Regions from separate parts of the Mesorhizobium sp. M0051 genome, predicted to be linked through region 1. Evidence: predicted binding sites of a transcription regulator. Region 1 holds the regulator's gene; the other holds the start of a gene.
What was found. Region 1 encodes PhoB, which activates phosphate uptake and scavenging genes when phosphate is short. Its sites were predicted from a motif close to TGTCATNNANCTGTCAT; they were not measured.
Positions count from the first base shown of each region.

Region 2: the regulator PhoB is predicted to act here: its motif matches at 1,878-1,894, upstream of NKJ90_RS20410 (DUF1045 domain-containing protein).

Region 1 is NZ_JAMYUT010000017.1:69,914-73,327, forward strand. Features, by position in the region: gene pstB (phosphate ABC transporter ATP-binding protein PstB) at 1-335, shown strand, start outside; gene phoU (phosphate signaling complex protein PhoU) at 361-1,068, shown strand; gene phoB (phosphate regulon transcriptional regulator PhoB) at 1,088-1,777, shown strand; gene eglC (endo-1,3-1,4-beta-glycanase EglC) at 2,313-3,414, shown strand, end outside.
Region 2 is NZ_JAMYUT010000020.1:8,888-12,301, forward strand. Features, by position in the region: gene iolE (myo-inosose-2 dehydratase) at 1-420, shown strand, start outside; gene NKJ90_RS20400 (hypothetical protein) at 479-691, shown strand; gene iolB (5-deoxy-glucuronate isomerase) at 969-1,781, shown strand; gene NKJ90_RS20410 (DUF1045 domain-containing protein) at 1,934-2,641, shown strand; gene NKJ90_RS20415 (alpha-D-ribose 1-methylphosphonate 5-triphosphate diphosphatase) at 2,689-3,414, shown strand, end outside.

The sequences.
Region 1 (3,414 bases):
TTGACGCCAGCGGCCTCAGCCTCTCCGGCGGTCAGCAGCAGCGGCTCTGCATCGCCCGCACCGTAGCGGTGAAGCCGGAAGTCATCCTGCTCGACGAGCCCGCTTCGGCGCTCGACCCGCTGTCGACCGCCAAGATCGAGGAGCTCATCGACGAGTTGCAAGCCGATTACACGATCGTCATCGTCACCCACAACATGCAGCAGGCGGCGCGCGTATCGAAGCAGACGGCCTTCATGTATCTGGGCGAGCTGGTCGAGTTCGACCGCACGGAGAGGATATTCACGTCGCCCCGCGAGAAGCGCACGCAGGACTACATCACCGGCCGCTTCGGCTGAGCTCAGGCATACGAGGAACAGGATCATGAGCGAACATACAGTCGCTTCTTTCGACGAGGATCTCGGTCAGATCAGCAAGCTCATCAGCGACATGGGCGATCTCGCCAGCTCGATGGTCGGCGGTGCGACCAAGGCGCTCTTGAATTCCGACAACGCCTTGGCACAGCGCGTCGTCTCCGATGATGCGATCATGGACGCGCGCCAGCGCGAGCTCGACGACCGCGCAATCACGCTGATCGCCAAGCGGCAGCCGATGGCCGATGATCTGCGCCATGTCGTCGGTTCTATCCGCATGGCCGGCGATCTCGAACGCATCGGCGACCTTGCCAAGAACATCGCCAAGCGTGTCGGCACTGTCGGCCTCAGCGTCACGCCGCGCGACCTTTCGCACTCGATCGATGGAATGGCACAACTGGTGCTGATCCAGGTGCAGGGCGTCATCGAGGAATATGCGGCGCGTGACGCCGCCGCGCTGGCGAAACTGCGTGCCGACGACGAACGCATCGACGTCAAATACACCTCCGTGTTCCGCGAGCTTCTCACCTATATGATGGAAGACCCGCGCAACATCACCGCGTGCACGCATCTTTTGTTCTGCGCCAAGAACCTCGAGCGCATCGGCGACCATGTCACCAACATCGCGGAAAATGCCTATTATGTTTTGACCGGCACGCAGCTGCCGGCCAATCGTCCGAAACAGGACGAGACGACAATGTCCGCGCCCGCGGCATGACGACAGGGGTAACCAGCCGATGATCGCGCCACGCATCATGGTGGTGGAGGACGAGGAGCCGCTAGGCGTGCTGCTCCGTTACAATCTGGAGTCCGAGGGCTATCAGGTCGAGGTCGTGACGCGCGGCGACGAGGCCGAGATCCGGCTGCAGGAGAACGTGCCTGACCTTCTGGTGCTCGACTGGATGGTACCGGCGGTCTCCGGCATCGAACTCTGCCGGCGCCTGCGAATGCGTCCCGAGACCGAGCGGCTGCCGATCATCATGCTGACCGCGCGCGGCGAGGAGAGCGATCGCGTGCGGGGCCTCTCGACCGGCGCCGACGATTATCTGGTAAAGCCGTTTTCGACACCGGAGTTCATGGCCAGGGTCAAGGCGCTGCTGCGCCGTGCCAAGCCGGAACTGCTGTCCAGCGTGCTGAAGGTCGGCGACATCGTGCTCGATCGAGAATCGCACCGGGTCTATCGCAAGAAGAGCGAGATCCGGCTCGGGCCGACCGAATTCCGCCTGCTCGAATTCATGATGCGCCATCCCGGCCGCGTGTTCTCGCGCAGCCAGCTGCTCGACAACGTCTGGGGCGAAACGATCTACATCGACGAACGCACGGTAGACGTGCATGTCGGGCGGCTGCGCAAAGCCGTCAACAACGGCCGCATGCCCGACGTCATCCGCACCATTCGGGGCGCAGGCTACGCGATCAGGGAAGACTAGCCGATAGATCGGAACCAAGGTTCAAATTCGATCAGCAGGTCGTCGCCAATGGCCACGCGATGGCAGACATTCAAGCAGGCGGCATCGAAGTCTAAACTGCCCTTCGCGGTCGCGGGCTCGCGCGTACCTTGACTGGCTGGCGATTGCCTTCCGATCTCCCAATTCGCTTTTCTGCCAGGCTGGCCGCAGGAAGCACGGCCCGTGACACTTTAGTTGGTCACATTGCTATCTTGCCCGCAGACCTCCGATCAAAGTCGCGCGCCTCAAGAAACAATTTGAACTAATATGGCTATGTGCCCGCTAGAGGATGTGGTTTCGCATAAATTCGCAATTTTATTAAAAATTGCATCCGACTAAGAGCGAGTTTCCCTCTTCTTTATTGATTGTATGTGCTCCGAATAGTCAATACGATCTTGGATCTGATGATGATTCCGCGGGAACGATCTCGTTCGTTGCAACGTTGCTTTGAAAGCGGTCGCCGGACGCTGCGCCGAATGATTTGACCAGGTCGGACACTAAAGAGGAAGGATTTCTGATGAGCACGGTCTTAAACGCCAAAGGTATTCCTCTTCCCTACACCGGCGCGTCCAGTCATTGGTTCTCGGCAACCGGAGCCGGGGCCGAACTGCATGGCACTTCAGGCAACGACTCCTTCTGGGGAGACACCGGCGTCTATGTCACGATGTACGGTGGCGCCGGCGATGACTACTATCACCTCTATTCCACCAACAATAAGGCGGTCGAAGATCCCGGGGCCGGGATCGACACGATCGACACCTGGATGAGCTACAAGCTCCCCGACAATTTCGAGAACCTGGTCGTTACCGGCGCCAATCGATATGCGTTCGGAAATGCGTTGGACAACATCATCAAGGGCGGGTCGGGTCATCAGACGCTGGATGGCGGCAAGGGAAATGATGTCCTGATCGGCGGTGACGGCGCCGACACTTTCGCCATCTCCAAAGGAAATGGGAGCGATCTTATCTTCGATTTCGGTGCGACCGATGTGGTGCGCCTTAACGGCTATGACTTCACTTCGTTCGACGCCGTCCGTTCGCAGATGGTTCAGGTGGAATCGAACGTGATGCTGAACCTCGGATCTGACGAGATCCTGGTGTTCAAGAATACGACCATCGACAAGTTGCAGCCCACCCAGTTCGAACTGCCGATAGACAAGTCCGGAATGACGCTGTCCTTCTCCGACGAATTCAACACGCTGAGCCTTCGGGACGGGCAGGACGGCACGTGGAATTCCAATTTCTCGTGGGGCGCGCCGAACGGCAGCACATTGAGCAGCAATGGCGAGTTGCAATGGTATATCGACGCCAATTACGGGCCGACGAGTTCCGTCCACCCGTTCAGCGTTGAAAACGGCGTCCTCACCATCACCGCCGCGCAGGCGCCGGAGGACATCAAGCCTCTGATCAACAACTACGAATACACATCGGGGATACTGACGACCCACGACACCTTCGCGCAAACCTACGGCTATTTCGAAATGCGGGCGGACCTGCCCGAAACGGCCGGAGCCTGGCCGGCCTTCTGGCTGCTTCCGGAAGACGGATCGTGGCCGCCGGAGCTGGACGTCGTCGAAACGCGCGGTCAGGATCCGAACACGCTTTTCATGACAGCGCACA
Region 2 (3,414 bases), on a different contig from region 1:
GATGCCTTCATGCGCTATTCGGGCGAAGGCATTCCATTGCTGCTCGATGCAGGCCATCTGGCATTCGCCGGCGGCGACGTGCTGCGCGCCATCGACAACCATCATAAGCGCATCAGCCATGTTCATGTGAAGGACGTGCGCATGGGCGTGATCGAGAAACTCGACCGCACGAAACAGTCCTTCCTCGACGCGGTGGCGCTGGGTGCCTTCACGGTACCGGGCGACGGCTCGCTGGATTTCGGCGCCATCGTGCAGCGCTTTGCCGACCATGGCTATGAGGGCTGGTTCGTGGTCGAGGCCGAGCAGGATCCGAAGAAGAACCCGCCGCTCAGGATGGCGCAGGTCGGCTACAAGGAATTGATGCGCGTCATGACCGCCGCCGGCTACACGGTCGAAACGCAAGGCTTTCCAAATTTCTGATCAAGGGAGGCCTGATGCGATGGGTTCCCGGCGAAGCCGATTGCTGTAGATTGGCCCGATGAAAGATTACGAACACCCCTTCTTCCGGCCTTTGTGGCGGCGTGTCGCCGTCGTCGCGGTCTGCGTCATCTGGTCGATCATCGAGTTCGCCACCGGCACGCCGTTCTGGGGCGTCATCGCGCTTGGTTTCGCCGGCTACGCCGTCTGGCAGTTTTTTTACCTCTATAAGCCGGCCGACGAGGGCAAGGCCGAGGCCGAACCGAAGGAGTGACTGATCGCATGCGTTGGCGATTAGCTTGCGGCGCTTCTCGCTTCGTCATCCTGGGGCGGAGTAAGGAGCGAAGCGACGCAGCGCAGACCCCGGGATCCATGCCGCGACATCAAAACAGCCGCCGCGGTGCAGAATTCCGTTCCGCTGCGCTCTTGGACTGAGGTTACGGCATGGATCCTAGGGTCTCCGCGACGGAGCTTCGCTCCTGCTACGCCCTAGGATGACGAAGTTGGGAGACTTCGGCCAATTCTCGAAGATTTGCGATAGGAGAGACACAATGTCGAAGCTGCTCGTCAAAGCCAATAAGGGCCATGGCCGCGTTGCCCATGTGACGCCGGAGAACGCCAGCTGGACCTATGTCGGTTTCGACCTGCATCGGCTGAAGCCCGGCGAGAGCGCTTCCGGAAAAACCGATGATCGCGAAGTCTGCCTGGTGTTCGTCACCGGCAAGGGCACGGCTTCCGCCGGCGACAAGGAGCTCGGCCTGCTCGGCGAGCGCATGTCGCCCTTCGAGGGCAAGCCGTGGTCGGTCTATGTGCCTGAGGGATCCGACTGGTCGGTGACGGCGGACACCGAGCTGGAACTCGCCGTCTGCTCGGCGCCGGGCCTTGGCGGCGGCCTGCCGGTTCGCGTCATCGCGCCGAACGATCTCGGCCAGGAGGTGCGCGGCAAGGGCACCAACACGCGCTACGTCACCAACATATTGCCGGAGGGCAAGCCGGCCGATTCGCTGCTGGTGGTCGAGGTCATCACACCCGGCGGCCATACGTCGAGCTATCCGCCGCACAAGCATGACCAGGACAATCTGCCTGAGGAATCCTATCTCGAGGAAACCTACTATCACCGTCTCAACCCGCCGCAGGGCTTTGCCTTTCAGCGCGTCTACACCGACGCCGACAAGAATGGCCATCGCGCGCTCGACGAAGCGATGGCGATCGAGGACGGCGATGTCGTGATGGTTCCCAAGGGCTATCATCCCTGCGCTGCCTGCCACGGCTACGACCTCTATTATCTTAACGTGATGGCCGGACCGAAGCGGACGTGGAAATTCCACAATGCGCCTGAGCACGAATGGCTGATGAAGGCCTGATCGATCGTCTCTTCCGGGTAAAGCTGTTGGTCCAACCCGGAAAAAACGTCGGCTAAAGACCGGAAGGCTCGATTTGCCTTCGAAAACCCGTCAAAGCTTCGTCAATCCGTCATGGAAATCACCTATGGCAAGGGACTGACGAGGACTTCCTCATGCGCTACGCCCTCTATTTCACCCCCCGGCAGGACGAGCCACTGGCGCGGATCGCCGCCAACTGGCTTGGCCGCGACCCATTTGGCGGCGCGACAACGCCGGCAAAGGCGGTGGCCGACCTGTCGGCGGCGGAGGTTGCTTTCCACACAGCTTCGGCGCGCCGCTATGGTTTTCACGCGACGCTGAAAGCCCCTTTCCGCCTGGCCGCCAGCGAAACCGACGCCTCGCTGCGCGCCGCACTCGACCATTTTGCCGAGGCGACGCCGGCGGTGAGCATCCCGCGTCTCATCGTCAGCCAGATCGATGGCTTCTTCGCACTGGTGCCGGAAGGCCCGCTGCCGGCGCTCAACCGCTTCGCCGATGATGTGGTGCTCGGCTTCGACCGGTTTCGTGCGCCGTTGACCGAGGCGGAAATCGAGCGGCGCAGCCCGGATTCGCTGAAGCCGGCCGAGTTCCGCAATCTCTGCCAATGGGGCTACCCCTATGTATTCGAGACCTTTCGCTTCCACATGACGCTGTCCGGCCGAGCGGGGCCACAGGAAAGCCCTCGTTTGCGCGCAGCAATCGACAGTCTGTTTGCGCAGGTGCTGCAACAGCCGCTGCTGGTGGATGCGCTGACGTTGTTCGTCGAAACCGAACCGGGCGCACCGTTCATGGTGCTTTCGCATCATGCGCTCGGGCGCCGCCCGGCCAGAAAAACTGCCTGACACCCAGCCGGAATAACCCCAGCCGGAATAACCAAGGGCTGCCTGAAATGACCGCCGAGACTGTTCTCCACAACGCCCGCATCGTGCTTGCCGACGAGATCGTCGAGGGTTCGCTGGTGCTGCGCGACGGCTTTATCGCCGGTATCGACGCCGGCGCCAGCCAGACTAATGGGAGCATGGCCGGCGAGGATATGGGCGGCGACTACATCATTCCCGGGCTGGTCGAGCTCCATACGGACCACCTCGAAGGCCATTACGCGCCGCGGCCCAAGGTGCGCTGGAATCCGATCGCCGCCGTGCTCGCCCATGACGCGCAAGTGGCGACCGCGGGCATCACCACCGTGCTCGACGCCTTGCGTGTCGGCATGGACGAGGACGCCGACCTGACATCCGCCGACATCCGCAAGCTGGCCGATGCGATCGAGGACAGCGTACAGCAGGATCGTCTGCGGGCCGACCACTTCATCCATCTGCGCTGCGAGGTTTCGGCGCCGGACTGCCTCAAGGCGTTTGCCAATTTCGACGGCGACGAACGGGTGAAGCTGGCATCACTGATGGACCATGCGCCTGGCCAGCGCCAGTTCGTCAATCTCGAGACCTATGCCTATTATTACCAGCGCAAGCTCAAGCTGACCGATCGTGACTTCAAACTGTTCTGCGAAAAACGCATGGCGGAATCGGCGCGCAATTCGGTACCGAACCGGGCAGTGATCGCCGCCGCCTGCCACGAGCGCGGCATCGTGCTGGCAAGCCACGACGACGCCACGCTTGGC